3 regions of the Gordonia sp. NPDC003376 genome follow, and region 1 is predicted to be linked to each of the others. Evidence: predicted binding sites of a transcription regulator. Region 1 holds the regulator's gene; each other region holds the start of a gene.
What was found. The regulator LexA, encoded in region 1, represses DNA repair genes until DNA is damaged. The targets are predictions, from matches to a motif close to CGAACANNTGTTCG.

Region 1 (5,023 bases):
CAGGGTTGTGGATATAAGTGGTTATCGGTGTTGATATATCTGTGTTTACGCCTGAACGTATTGACAAGTCAAGCTTTTCTTGTAACTTCGATCACAAGACGAGTGCAGAGTGAAAGGGCACGGTCGTGAATCAGCTGAAGGACGAGGTGGCGATGAAGTCGCTGCAGGGCACTCCGGTGGTCGGGGGAATCGCATACGGGCCGGTGGTCCGGGCGGGGGTGCGCATCGGGCCCGCCGGCGACCTCGAGACCCGAACCGAGGTGGGCGAGGCCGACCGCGGCGCCGAACAGGCCCGGTTCACCGCGGCGGCAGCGGCGGTGGCCGCGCGACTTCGCGACCGGGCCTCACACGCCTCGGGGGCGGCCGCCGAGGTGCTGATCGCCACGGCAGGGCTCGCCGAGGACCGCGGCTGGACCGGCGCAGTGGCCAAGCGCATCGCCGACGGCGCTCCCGCAGCCCTCGCCGCGAGCGGGGCCACCGCCCAGTTCGCCGAGATGTTCACCGCCCTCGGGGGTGTGATGGCCGAGCGCGTCACCGACCTCGAGGACGTCCGCGACCGTGTGATCGCCGAGGTCCTGGAGCTCCCGGAACCCGGTGTCCCGGTACCGGACTCGCCGTCGGTGCTGTTCGCGGACGACCTGGCCCCCGCCGACACCGCCGGTCTCGATCCCGCGCTCGTCACCGCCCTGGTCACCCGACTGGGCGGACCGACCAGCCACACCGCGATCATCGCCCGCCAGCTCGGCATCCCGTGTGTCGTGGCGGTGCCCGGACTCGGTGCCGTGGCGGCAGGTACCACCGTGCTCGTCGACGGCACCACGGGCACCGTCGAGATCGAGCCGGCTCCGGCCGCCGCGCAGGCGGCGGTGGCCACGAGCCGCCGGCAGGCCGAGGTCGTCGCCGCATGGTCGGGACCGGGCCGCACGGCCGACGGTCACGAGGTGGCGGTGCTCGCGAATGTCGCGGACGGGGTCTCCGCGCGCGCGGCGACCGGATATCCGGTCGAGGGCATCGGCCTGTTCCGCACCGAACTGACCTTCCTCGACCGCACCGACGAGCCGACGATCGACGAGCAGGCGGCGCTCTATCGCGAGGTGATCGACGCTTTCCCGGGTGGCAAGGTGGTGATCCGCACGCTCGACGCCGGTTCGGACAAGCCGCTGCGGTTCGTCGACCACGACACCGAGGCGAACCCCGCGCTGGGTATTCGCGGAAACCGGCTCACCGCAACCCATCCCGAGATCCGGATGAACCAGCTCGATGCCATCGCCCGGGCCGCGCACGAGTCCGGTGCCACCGCGCGGGTGATGGCACCGATGATCGCCGGTCCGGCCGAGGCCGCGGAGTTCGCCGCCGAAGTGCGTGCGCGAGGAATGATCGCGGGGGTGATGATCGAGATCCCGTCGGCGGCGATCCTGGCGTCGGCGGTGCTCGCGGAAGTGGACTTCGTCTCGATCGGGACCAACGACCTGACCCAGTACACGATGGCCGCCGACCGCATGTCGGCCGAGCTCGCCGAGCTCACCGATCCGTGGCAGCCCGCCGTGCTGCACCTCATCGAGGGTGTGGCCCGGGCCGGGGCCGATGCCGGAAAACCCGTCGGGGTGTGCGGCGAGGCGGCCGCGGATCCGCTCCTCGCCTGCGTCCTGGTCGGGATGGGCGTCAGCTCGTTGTCGAGTGCCCCCGTCGCGGCGGCGGGTGTCGGTGCACGGCTGGGGCAGGTGTCGCTGGCGCAATGCCGCGACGCGGCACGGGCGGCCCTGGCGACCTCGCAGGCTGCCGACGCGCGAGCGGCTGCAGCCGCGGTCCTGGCGGGCTGACAACCGCACGGCCGTGCATCGCGTGTGACAACCGCGAGGCCGTGAATCACGGTGTGGGAATCCCTGTGCGACAACCGCTGCACGATGACGCCGTCTGAAGAACTGCCTTCCGGGATGCGATTCCGGGAGGCGGTTCTCGTCGAGGCGACTCAGCCGGGTGTCAGACCCGGCGCATCACGGTGACGACCTTGCCGAGGATGACGGCGGTGTTGCCGGGGATCGGGTCGAAGAGCTCGTTGTGGGGCATCAGCCACACCTGGCCGTTGCCCCGCTTGAGGGTCTTGACGGTCGCCTCGCCGTCGATCATCGCGGCGACGATGTCACCGTTGTCGGCCACATTCTGCTGACGGACCACCACCCAGTCGCCGTCGCAGATCGCGGCGTCGACCATCGACTCGCCGACAACCTTGAGCATGAACAGCGATCCGTCTCCGACCAGCTCGCGCGGTAGCGGGAAGACATCCTCCACCGCCTGCTCGGCGAGGATCGGTCCGCCGGCCGCGATCCGGCCCAGCACCGGGACGAATGCCGGGGTGGGCAGACCGGCCGCGGTCGGGTCGTCCGACGGATTCGGGTCGATCTGGTTGTCCTGCACGTTGACCGCACGCGGCCGATTGGCGTCGCGTTTGAGCAGGCCCTTGCGTTCGAGGGTGCGCAGCTGGTGGGCCACCGACGAGGTCGAGTTGAGACCCACCGCATCACCGATCTCCCGGATGCTCGGCGGGTACCCGCGTTCGCGGACCGACCGGCGGATCACCTCGAGCACCTCGCGCTGACGCTGGGTCAGCGTGGCCTCGATGACGACCGGATCGATCGCATCCGGGTCGGCCGCGGCCCTCGACGCCCCGGTCCTCGACGATCCCGCCCTCGACGACGCCGCCTTGGGCGACCCCGCCTTCGACGACCCGGCCCTCGACTTCGCGCCCGACGACCCGGCCGCGCGCCGCGTCTTGTCACTCATCGCGTACGTGTCCTTTCCGTGCCGCCCCGCGTCGGCATCTCTGTGGTCGAGGTTATCCCACGTTCCCGACAACCTCAAACACCTGTTCGAGGTGTTTCCACGACATTCGTCAGAGCTCCGTGATAGAACTTCGAACAACAGTTCATCGAACGCGTGATCGAGAAACGGGAGGCTCTCTCTCATGCAGACAACCCTGACAACCGAACGTCGGGTGGGCACACCCACCGACCGGATATCCGTCGCCGCCGTACCGCGACCTGCGGCAGGGGTCCGCGGCGCCGATCGTCACCCCGTCGGTCGGCGTCCCGGCGGCCGCGGTGCGCTCGGGCACCCGGGCGAGGTCGAGGGCACCCGCGCGGGTGTCCAGCCCCGCGGCTTCGGCGAACCCCACACCGGCGAGCGCCGCGCCGCGGCCGAGATCCGGAGTCGTGGCCGTGTGGTGGCGGGTCGTGCCGGTGCCATGCGCGGTGGGGCCGGCCGTGTGGCCTGTGCCGACCCGGTGCGGGTCCCGGTGTCCACCGCGTCGAGGGGTGTGTTGTCGGCAGTCCATCGTCGGCGTCGCACCACCGCGGTCGCGGTGATGACCGGTGCCGCGCTCGCGATGCTGGTGTGGATCGTCGCGATCGCCGGCTCGGACTACCAGCGTGCCGCCGTCCCGTCTCCGGTCTCCACCCAGGTGGTGCACGTCCGGGCGGGGGAGTCACTCGGATCGATCGCCGCCCGGGTGGCCCCGGACATGCCGACCCGGGTGGTGATTGACGAGATCGTCGAGCTCAACGACATGGCGGGCAGCGGTCTCCAGGTCGGGCAACCACTGCTGACGCCGCGTTACCGCTGACCGGTGGGACGGTATTGTCGTGGTATGCGCTGCCCGTTCTGCAGAAACGAAGACACCAAGGTCATCGACTCGCGTGTCGCCGACGAGGGGCAGGCGATCCGTAGACGACGTTCGTGCAGTTCCTGCGGCCGCCGCTTCTCCACCGTGGAGACCGCCGTGCTCGCCGTGGTGAAGCGCAATGGCGTCACCGAACCGTTCAGCCGCGAGAAGGTCATGCGCGGCGTGCGGCGGGCCTGCCAGGGGCGCCACGTCGACGAGGACGACCTCGCCCAGCTCGCCCAGCAGGTCGAGGAGGCGGTCCGCGCCTCCGGTGCCGCCGAGATCCCCAGCAACGAGGTCGGTCTTGCCATCCTCAAGCCGCTGCGCGACCTCGACGAGGTCGCCTATCTGCGCTTCGCATCGGTCTACCGGTCGTTCGATTCGCTCGAGGACTTCCAGCGCGAGATCGACGACCTGCGCGACGAACGCTCTCGCCACGGGGATGCGGTCGGGGTCAACGGCGCCGTCTCAGCCGAGTCGGTCAAGGGTTCGTAGCGCCCGCTTCTCCGACACCGGATACCGCGTGCCCAGACGTTGGGCGAACAACCCCACCCGCAGTTCCTCGACCATCCAGTGGGCCTGCTCGTTGACTCGGTCGCGGCGCGGTTCCGGCACCTGCTCGAGGCGCTGATTCCACCGGGCGATCACCCGGTCGACACTGGCCATCGCGTCGTGATCGCGGGCCGCGGATGCGGGCAACTGCTCCAGTCGTGACCGTGCCGCCGCCAGGTACCGTGGCAGATCCTCGAGATGGGTGTGCGGTGTGGCCAGCACGAATCCGTCGAAGATCAGGTTCTCCAGCTGTTCGGCGACGTCGTCGGCCGGTACCTGACCGGAGTGGGTGTCCATCACGCGACGCAGGGGCGCCACCTCGCGTAGCGCATCAACCGCCAGTCGCAGATACTCCGGGGCCACCGCGGTCACCCGTGGACGCAATGTCGCGACCATCTTCTCGAACGCGGCCGGGTCGCGGACCGCGAGGGCCGCGTCCGCGGACACGAGGTCGCGGATGGCACGTCGGGTGCAGTCGGCGAACAACTGCGCCGACTCGCGATAGGGGTTCTGGCTCAACGCCAGCCGGCCCGCCGGGTCCAGCCCCGACGACGCCTTGGCGCTCAGTGGCGGGATCGCGGCGTCGAGCAGGGTGATCACCGCCGGGAGGTGCAGCCGCGCCGCCTCGTCGGTCGATGCCGCGGCGGTGACCTCGACGCCGTGGGGACGGGCCGGATCGCCGGCGACGCGCAGCGTCGGATATCGGGTCAGCTGTTGTCCGGCGACACGGACGGTCTCGTCGACGGCGAGTGTGCCGATACCGTCAGCGGTCCAGCGTGTGTGCCGCACGGCCGGCGCGATGGCAGCGGGAGA
Region 2 (5,023 bases), on a different contig from region 1:
AGCGCCCGCCGGGTACGGTGCCACCGGATCGCGGTGGCGATCGCGTTGGGTGCCACGGCCTTCGGCACCGCGTTGTCGGCGACCGGCAGCTGTGGAGTGAGGGCGGGCGGCTTGTCGGGGACACCGAACCGTCCGGCAAGGGCCTCCTGCACGACGATCTTCCAGCGGATCAGGGGTTCGCGATACCGGACCTCACGGGCGACGGCCTTCTCGTACTTGGCCTCTCGCGATCCGTAGAACCACCGCGACCATGGTGATGCCGGACGGGCCACCCGAATCGCGCCGAACAGCAGCAGGAACGGCAGGAACATCCCTACCAGCCCGGTCCAGAGCTTGCCCTTCGCGAGGGTGATCACCGCGAGCAGCACGTTGATCGCCACCCCGATCACCACGCCGATTCGCTCGGACGGATCCGCAGTGTGTTGCCAGTCCCCCACCGCAGCCGAGATGTCCAGCGGCCGCAGCCCCACCAGGAAGAGCCCGCCGATCGCAACGGCGACGAACACCGCGTCCACCGACGAGCGGCCCTCCTCCTCCCAGTACACGTCGCGCAGGTGCAGGATGAGGGCGAACTCGTCGAGCACCAGGGCACAGCCGATCCCGAAGATCGACGCGAGGACCGCATCGGCGATCGGGGCGTCGTAGCGGGCGACGGCGATCAGCCCGAACCCCGACAACGCCATCATGATCACGCCGAAGAACTCGTGATGCAGGTGCAGTCCGCCAGGCGCCACGTTTCCCGGCCACCAGCTGACCTCGGCGCGGATCATCCGCACGCTGAACCGGATGAACAGGAAGGTCAGGATGAACGCGATCAGGAACAGGAACAACGGCAGCCGTCCGGGATCGATGACGGTGCGGTGGAACCAATCGGTCATCTCTGAAGTCCTCGATCCCTGCACGGTCCGGTCCGTATTGCACTGCCGATGAGCCTAGGGGATCAGGGGCCCGTCTACGAGTGATGTGGATGCCGCTGCATGGCTCGCCCGAGGCCGAACCATGCCATCCACGGCTTCGATCCCGGGGTCGACGCATGCCACGCACGCCATCGATGATCGTTCCGGGACACCGATTGATGATTGTGCGAGAATTCCCGGCGATGATCGAGCCGGGACGCCCATTGCTGATTGAGCCGGGACGCACATTGATGATTGAGCCGGGACCGAGCGTAGCGAGGACCCGAGTCGAAATCCCCGCAGCACACGCTGGGAGGCGACCACCTCCGAAGTGGTCAAGTCGACGACGTCGGCCGTCTGAGGTTTCGACACGCCTCGTCGCTACGCTCCTCATCGGCTCAACCATGTACGGCCAAAAGGTGATTGAGCCGGGACCGAGCGTAGCGAGGACCCGTGTCGAAATCTCCGCAACATACGCTGGGAGGCGACCACTTCCAAAGTGGGGACGCCGACGACTCGGCCGTCTGAGTTTTCGACACGCCTCGTCGCTTCGCTCCTCATCGGCTCGACCACCAACCGCTGCTTGCTGATTGAGCCGGGACCCCGTTTGTTGATTGAGCCGGGACCCCGTTTGTTGATTGAGCCGGGACCACCGTTGCTGATTGAGCCGGGACCGAGCGTAGCGAGGACCCGTGTCGAAATCCCCGCAACATACGCTGGGAGGTGACCACCTCCGAGGTGGTCACGTCGACGACGTCGGCCGTCTGAGGTTTCGACACGCCTCGTCGCTCCGCTCCCCTTCAGCTCAACCACCAACCGCCACTTGTCGATCACGCCGAACCAGAGCCGAAAACCAACCACCCCAAACCCCTTGCACACACCATCGAACACCTGTACCATAAAAGAATCTTCACGCGACAGGGGGTGAGCGTCGATGGCCAACGAGACCGATACCGGTACAACCGAACCCAGGACCGACGCGGCCCGTGCACTCGCCCTGATCACGCAAGGGTTGGACCTACTCGCCGCCGCCGACCTCACCGCCAGGAACGCCGACACCCTGATCACCATCGCGAAAACCGCCGAAAAATCGTTGAACCGGTTGACCTTCCAAAGCGACCGGGTGATCACCGAAATCAACCACCGAGACATCCACCGCGACCGCGGCTACCGCACCATCTTCGCGTTCATGGACACCGAACTCCACGCCTCCACCTGCAAAGCCCGACTCGAACGGATGGACCGCGTCCAACCCGAACGCTCCCTGACCGGCGAACCCACCCAGGCCGAATACCCCGAACTCGCGAAAGTGTTCGCCTCCGGCGACGCCGGCCCCACCCACATCGACATCGCCCTGTCCTGGCTCAAGAAAATCCCCCTCGCCGCCGCCTACGACGAAAAAATCGCCGCCGAACGCACCCTCGCCGGACACGCCACCGAATTCGGGGCCTCTGCACTCGGCACCTGCGGCTCCCGCATCATCGCCCACATCGACCCCGACGGCGAGCTGATCGAGAAGAAAGACCGCGACCGTCGACGCGGAATCACCCTCGGCAAACAAGGCGCCGACGGCATGTCCAAACTGTCCGGCTACGTCGACCCCATCCTGCGAGCCCGACTCGAAACACTCTTCGCCGCCTGGGCCAAATACGGGGTCAACAACCCCGACCAGCAGAACAGCATCATCGGCGACAGCCGCACCGCCGAGATGGTCGACCCCGACGCCCTGGAGGCCGCCGCCGTCAAAGACATGCGCACCCAAGCCCAACGCAACCACGATGCAGTGAACGCCCTACTGACCGCCGTGTTCGCCGACGGAATGCTCGGCACAACCAACATGGGTGTCCCGATCCAACTGATCGTCAAAACCGATGTCAACGACCTGATCCGCGAAGCCGGCTACGCCATCACCGCGACCGGAACCCTGATCCCCATCCCGGACCTGATCGACCTCGCCGCCGACGCCCAAATGTATCTATCAGTGTTCAAAGACCACACCGCCATCCCCCTGTACTTCGGGCAAGCCAAACGGATAGCCACGAAACATCAACGATTGATGTTGTTCTCCGCACCCGACGGACATCACTGCTCGGCACCCGGATGCGACCGAGCAGCAGCACACGTCGAAATCCATCACGCAGTCAAAGACTTCGCCGACGGCGGCCGGACCGACATCATCGAGTTGGCACCGGCCTGCCCCACCCACCACCGCATGGTCGGTGACCAACCCGGCCAATACACCACCGGGAAAGTCAGGTCGGGTCCGGACGAGGGCCGCACCTGGTGGCAACGCAACACCAAACCCGGCCAACCCCACAACGAGAAACACGTCAACCGGCTCCCCGACGTCGGACAACAGTATGTGGCACACCTGGCACAAGTACGCGCCGAAATCCACGGCACCGAAACCAACACCAGCAGCACCGAGACCGGTCAACCCGCCAAGGTCACTCTCGACAGCACCACCGACGACGGATTCGTCATGATCGACGACGATGCTCTGGTGATCACGGTGTTCGACCCACCCCTCGACCTCGACACCGGTCTGGACCAGAACCCCGACGACACCGGGATGAGACTCCCCATCCGGGAAGTCATCACCCCCGTCGGACCGATCGAGACCCGCCTGGTCGAGATCCTCGAAATCCTCGGACTCTGACCGCCCACTGGTGCCCGGGACCATGGTCTCGGGCACCACGAACCCGGGGACCCCCACTGACGAACGCAACGAGACCACCTGCATGACAGGTGGTCTCGTCGTGACTGTCTTCAGTTGTCTGCGACAGGTCCCTCAGACGCCGGCGGTCGCCCCGGTCAGGGGCGGGTGAGCGGCGAGTACTGCGTTCTCGTCGTCGCTGAAAGCCCGTGAGCGGGAGAGGAACCGCACCCCCTCGGGCGCCTCGAGGCTGAATCCGGCACCCCGGCCCTTGACGACGTCGAGGACCAGCTGGGTGTGTTTCCACAGTTCGAACTGGTCACCGTTGATCCAGACCCGCACGGCGGGAAGCGGTTCCGGGAGGACGATCTCGCCCACCAGCACATCGCGCTGGCCCACCCGGTACTCGCCGACGGGATAACACATCGGGGCGGAACCGTCACAGCATCCACCGCTCTGGTGGATCATGAGGCCGCCGTGCAACTCCGACAACTTGGTCAGGAGCTGCACGGCGGTGTCTGTGGCGACCACCCGATCAGGAACGTTCTGTTCTGACACGGGGTTCACCTGCTTTCGGTCGAGCTGGCTCAGAAGCGGCGGGATCTCCCGATCAGAAGAAGCCCTTCGCGTTCTGAGCGTAACCGACCAGCAGGTTCTTGGTCTGCTGGTAGTGCTCGAGCATCATCAGGTGGGTCTCGCGACCGATGCCCGACTGCTTGTAACCACCGAAGGCGGCGTGGGCCGGGTAGTCGTGGTAGGTGTTGGTCCACACACGACCGGCCTGGATCTCGCGGCCGGCGCGGTAGGCGGTGGCACCGTCGCGGCTCCAGACGCCGGCACCGAGACCGTAGAGGGTGTCGTTGGCGATGTGGATGGCGTCCGCGTAGTCCTTGAAGGTGGTCACGGCCAGCACCGGGCCGAAGATCTCCTCCTGGAAGATGCGCATCTTGTTGTGGCCGTCGAAGACGGTCGGCTTGATGTAGTAGCCGTCGGACAGGTCGCCTCCGAGGTCGGCGGCCTCGCCACCGATGAGGACCTTGGCGCCCTCTTCCTTACCGATCGCCAGGTACGACTGGATCTTCTCGTACTGGTCGTTGGACGCCTGGGCACCCATCATGGTGTCGGTGTCGAGTGGGTTGCCCTGCTTGATCTTCGAGACACGGTCGACGGCCTTCTCGAGGAAGCTGTCGTAGATGCTCTCCTGGACCAGAGCGCGGCTCGGGCACGTGCAGACCTCACCCTGATTGAGGGCGAACATGCTGAAGCCCTCCAGCGCACGGTCGAGGAATCCGTCGTCGGCCGACATGACGTCGGAGAAGAAGATGTTGGGGCTCTTGCCGCCCAGCTCGAGGGTGACCGGTATCAGGTTCTCCGAGGCGTACTGCATGATCAGGCGGCCGGTGGTGGTCTCACCGGTGAACGCGATCTTGCGGATGCGGTTGCTCGAGGCGAGCGGCTTGCCGGCCTCGAC
Region 3 (5,023 bases), 110 kb from region 1:
CCCGACCAAGGCCGGCCTCGTCGCCCGCGCCGTGCAGGACGGGCTGGTCTCCCTCGACGAGCTCTGAGGGACGGGTGGGGGATACTGTTCCGGTGGCAGACATCGAGGACATCCTCCGCGTCGAACGGATCGAGACCGACATCTACCGTGGCGGCGCCTTCGAGAGCTATCTGCGTCGCACCTTCGGAGGGCAGGTCGCCGGTCAGGCCCTCGTGTCGGCGACCCATACCGTGGGCGACGAGTTCGCCGTCCACTCCCTGCACGGCTACTTCCTCCGGCCGGGCAACCCCGACATCCCGGCGGTCTTCCTGGTCGACCGTATCCGCGACGGCCGGTCCTTCGTCACCCGCCGCGTGACCGGCATCCAGGGCGGCGAGGCGATCTTCATGATGTCGGCGTCGTTCCACGTCACCCACGACGAGGGCATCGAGCACCAGGACCGCATGCCCCCGGCGCCGGAACCGGAATCACTGCCGGACCGGATCGACGAGTACGGCGACGACGCCAACGCCGTCCTCAAGGAATGGAACAACTTCGATCTGCGCGTGGTCCCGCGCGAACAGATGGTGACCTCCGACTACTTCGCCGCCCAGCAACGCGTGTGGTTCCGCTACCGCAAACCGCTGCCCGACGACCAGACGATGCACGTCTGCACCCTCGCCTACATGAGCGACATGACCCTGCTCGGATCGTCGAAGGTGCCGCATCCGGGCATCGAACCCCAGATCGCCTCACTCGACCACGCCATGTGGTTCATGCGCCCCTTCCGCGCCGACGACTGGCTGCTCTACGACCAGACCTCGCCGTCGGCCGGCGCCGGACGCGCACTGACCCAGGGCCGGATCTTCGACCGCAGCGGCCGGATGGTCGCCGCGGTCACCCAGGAAGGGCTGAGCCGCACGGGCCGTCTGATGCCCGCCGATCAACACGCCCGGACGGATCGGTGAACCCGCGCATGACCACCACCCCACGGATCGGTGTCCTCGCCCTGCAGGGCGACGTCCGCGAGCATCTCGCCGCCCTCGACTCCGCCGGAGCCGAGGCGATCACGGTTCGCCGCGCAGCCGAACTCGAATCGGTCGACGGCATCGTCATCCCCGGGGGCGAGTCGACCACGATGAGCCACCTGCTCGGCGTCGTCGGCCTCTACGAACCGCTGCGGGCCCGGCTCGCCGACGGACTGCCGGCCTACGGATCGTGCGCAGGCATGATCATGCTCGCGTCGAACATCCTCGACACCCGGCCCGATGCGCGTCACCTCGATGCCCTCGACATCACGGTGCGCCGCAACGCATTCGGACGTCAGGTCGAATCCTTCGAGACCGATCTGGAGATCGCCGGCATCACCGACGAGGTGCCGATGCGTGCGGTGTTCATCCGTGCACCATGGGTGGAGAAGGTCGGTGACGGGGTGGAGGTGCTGGCCAAGGTGCCCGACGGCCCGGCCGCCGGCCGCGTCGTGGCGGTCCGTCAGGGGCAGGTACTGGCCACGTCGTTCCACCCCGAGGTGACCGGTGATCGGCGGGTCCACGCATATTTCGTCGACATGGTGCGTCATCCACGCCACCCGGCGCCGTAGACTGGACTGTCGACGTCAGGAAGTTGGTTTGCCCGTGGCCGGTCGTTCGGCGGAGGTCGCGGTGCACGGGAAGGATCGGAACAGCGTATGAGCGGCCATTCCAAATGGGCCACCACCAAGCACAAGAAGGCGGTCATCGACGCCAAGCGCGGCAAGATGTTCGCGAAACTGATCAAGAACATCGAGGTGGCGGCCCGAACGGGCGGTGGTGACCCGGCCGGTAACCCGACGCTCTACGACGCGATCCAGAAGGCCAAGAAGACCTCGGTCCCCAACGACAACATCGAGCGGGCGCGCAAGCGCGGAGCCGGTGAAGAGGCCGGTGGCGCCGACTGGCAGACCATCATGTACGAGGGCTATGGCCCCAACGGTGTGGCGATCCTGATCGAGTGCCTCACCGACAACCGCAACCGCGCCGCCGGTGAGGTCCGCACCGCGATGACCCGCAACGGCGGCAACATGGCGGATCCGGGTTCGGTGGCCTACCTGTTCACCCGCAAGGGTGTGGTGACCCTCGACAAGGACGGTCAGAGCGAGGACGACGTCCTGATGGCCGTGCTCGACGCCGGTGCCGAAGAGGTCACCGACCTCGGCGAGCAGTTCGAGATCGTCAGCGAGCCCACCGACCTCGTCGCCGTGCGCACCGCGCTGCAGGACGCCGGAATCGACTACGACTCGGCCGAGGCCAGCTTCCGCGCCTCCGTGGAGGTCGCCGTCGACGCCGAGGGCGCCCGCAAGGTGTTCAAGCTGATCGACGCGCTCGAGGACTCCGACGACGTGCAGAACGTCTACAGCAACGTCGACATCAGCGATGAGGTCCTCGCCGAACTCGACGACTGACGAGTTCCCCGGCGCGCAGCAGGTCGGCGTTGGACCACCTGCTGACGCAGGCAAGCGTTGGACCACCTGCTGCCGCAGGCAAGCGTTGGACCACCTGCTGACGCAGGCAAGCGTTGGACCACCTGCTGACGCAGGCAAGCGTTCGACCGCCTGCTGACGCAGGCAAGCGTTCGACCGCCTGCTGCCGCAGGCAAGCGTTCGACCGCCTGCTGCCGCAGGCAAGCGTTGGATCACCTGCTGAAACCGCAGGTCACCGGACGGCGATCGCCGGCCGTGCCGGGTGGTCGTAGCGGACCTCGATGTCGGCGGGCCCGGCACCCGCGGCGTGCTCGAGCAGTGGATCGACCGTCCAGTGCTCGTCGCCGGGCAGGTGTCGCCGCAGCGCGGCCCCCGACATCCGCAGGGCGATCGTCACATCCGCGTCGTGACCTCGACCGAGCAGCATCGGGCCGCCGACCAGCACGATCTGGTCGGCGGTCGCCGCTTGCGTGGAGTCGCGAAACGAGCGGTCCCGCTGCGCATCCCACAGTCGGGGCAACCAGCGGCCGTGCCGGTGCAGCGCGGCGATCACCTCGCGGTCGATCGCCGCATGGTCGACGAATCCGTCCCGGAAGGTCAGCGGATCGGCGCGGCCGTACTCGAAACGCAACGACGCCGGCCGCAGGTAGTCGTCGGTGCGGACCACACCCGCCGCACGTCCCTCGGCGCGCAGCCGCCGGGCGATCGTCTCGGCGAGGTCGTCCGGACGCGCGGGGGCGGGACCGTCGACGATCACCACGCCGGCCCCGTCGATCCGTCGGATGCGTGTGATGCACTCGTCGACGAGTCCGTCCGGGGTGCTCGGATGGAAGGTGGTCATGTCGCATCCAGTCTGCCCGTCGTGCCGTGTCGGTGCGCGTGACCGTCGCACCCACTCGGTAAGATCTCGAACAACTGTTCGTTGTGAAGAGGGGTGCGGTCTTGCGGGTGATGGGTGTCGACCCCGGCCTGACCCGGTGCGGTATCGCACTGGTCGAGTCGGGGAACGGTCGGCAGGTGACGGCGCTCGACGTCGACGTGGTGCGCACGCCCACCGACATGGATCTCGCCGAACGCCTACTCGCGGTGTACACCGCGGCGTGCCACTGGCTCGACGTCCACCAGCCCGACGTGGTCGCCATCGAGCGAGTGTTCGCCCAGAACCAGGTGTCCACCGCGATGGGCACCGCCCAGGCGGGCGGTGTGATCGCCCTGGCGGCCGGGCAGCGCAACATCCCCGTGCGGTTCCACACCCCGTCGGAGGTCAAGGCTGCGGTCACCGGCAGTGGCCGGGCCGACAAGGCGCAGGTCACCACCATGGTGACCCGTATCCTCGGGATGCAGACCAAGCCGCGCCCGGCCGACGCCGCCGACGCGCTGGCACTGGCCATCTGCCATTGCTGGCGTGGGCCGATGATCGAACGGATGGCGGCCGCCCAGCGCAAGGCCGACGAGATGGCGAAGATCCACAGACAACGGGTCGCCGCGGCCCGGGCCGGGCGCACCGCCGGCGACGAGGGGAGAAGTGCATGATCGCGTCGGTACGCGGACCGGTGGTCGAGGTGGCCCTCGACCACGTCGTGATCGACTGTGCCGGTGTGGGTTACCGCGTACTGGCCACCCCCGACACCCTCTCGCGGCTGCGCCGCGGTGACGAGACCACACTGCTCACCACGATGATCGTGCGCGAGGACTCGATGACCCTCTACGGGTTCACCGAACCCGACGCCCGTGCATTGTTCGCCCTGCTGCAGACGGTGACCGGCGTCGGTCCACGCCTGGCGATGGCCACGCTCGCGGTCCTCGTCCCCGACGCCCTGCGCCGGGCCCTGGCAGACTCCGATGTCAAGGCGCTGACCACTGTGCCCGGCATCGGCAAACGAGTGGCCGAACGGCTCGTCGTGGAACTGCGCGACAAGGTCGACCGACCGGTGTCCGAGTCCGCCACAGGGGCCGGACCGGCCGGCCTCGGCGGGATCGGGCCGCAGGTCACCGAGGCTCTCATCGGACTCGGTTTCACCGCCGCCCCGGCGGAGAAGGCGGTGGCCGCGGTGCTCGCCGAGGACCCCGACGCCAACGCGTCCGAGGCACTCCGACACGCACTCAAGCGGCTGGGTAGGACCGCGTGAACGCCCCCCGGGATTTCGGCGCTGGGGATTTCAACCCTGGGGATTTCAACCCCGAGGACCTCGAACGCGAGGTCAGTGCCACCCCGGTGCGGGCCGACGCCGACTTCGACGCCGGGCTGCGGCCGCGGTCGCTGGCCGACTTCATCGGCCAGCCCCGTGTGTGCGAGCAGCTCGAACTCGTCCTCCATGGCGCCAAGAAGCGTGGCGGCACCCCCGATCACATCCTGTTGTCGGGACCGCCCGGCCTCGGCAAGACATCCCTCGCCATGATCATCGCCGCCGAGATGGGATCGGCCATCCGCGTCACCTCGGGTCCGGCACTCGAGCGGGCCGGAGACCTCGCGGCGATGCTGTCGAACCTGATCGAGGGCGACGTCCTGTTCATCGACGAGATCCACCGCATCGCGCGCCCCGCCGAGGAGATGCTCTACCTCGCGATGGAGGACTTCCGGGTGGA

Region 2: ACWDUA_RS14320 (DUF222 domain-containing protein) is a predicted target of LexA. The motif match lies at 1,781-1,794, and genes of this name have one in related genera.
Region 3: ruvC (crossover junction endodeoxyribonuclease RuvC) is a predicted target of LexA. The motif match lies at 3,346-3,359, and genes of this name have one in related genera.

Annotation. Positions count from the first base shown of each region.
Region 1 covers NZ_JBSFRM010000002.1:276,333-281,355, reverse strand. The annotation lists gene ptsP (phosphoenolpyruvate--protein phosphotransferase) at 153-1,820, shown strand; gene lexA (transcriptional repressor LexA) at 1,981-2,781, opposite strand; gene ACWDUA_RS03520 (LysM peptidoglycan-binding domain-containing protein) at 2,963-3,619, shown strand; gene nrdR (transcriptional regulator NrdR) at 3,644-4,153, shown strand; gene hrpA (ATP-dependent RNA helicase HrpA) at 4,127-5,023, opposite strand, start outside.
Region 2 covers NZ_JBSFRM010000012.1:91,368-96,390, reverse strand. The annotation lists gene ACWDUA_RS14325 (DUF2254 family protein) at 1-878, opposite strand, end outside; gene ACWDUA_RS14320 (DUF222 domain-containing protein) at 1,831-3,555, shown strand; gene ACWDUA_RS14315 (DUF779 domain-containing protein) at 3,688-4,110, opposite strand; gene adh (aldehyde dehydrogenase) at 4,163-5,023, opposite strand, start outside.
Region 3 covers NZ_JBSFRM010000002.1:168,742-173,764, reverse strand. The annotation lists gene ACWDUA_RS02995 (response regulator transcription factor) at 1-67, shown strand, start outside; gene ACWDUA_RS02990 (acyl-CoA thioesterase) at 93-947, shown strand; gene pdxT (pyridoxal 5'-phosphate synthase glutaminase subunit PdxT) at 956-1,579, shown strand; gene ACWDUA_RS02980 (YebC/PmpR family DNA-binding transcriptional regulator) at 1,667-2,419, shown strand; gene ACWDUA_RS02975 (hypothetical protein) at 2,670-3,278, opposite strand; gene ruvC (crossover junction endodeoxyribonuclease RuvC) at 3,380-3,970, shown strand; gene ruvA (Holliday junction branch migration protein RuvA) at 3,967-4,566, shown strand; gene ruvB (Holliday junction branch migration DNA helicase RuvB) at 4,653-5,023, shown strand, end outside.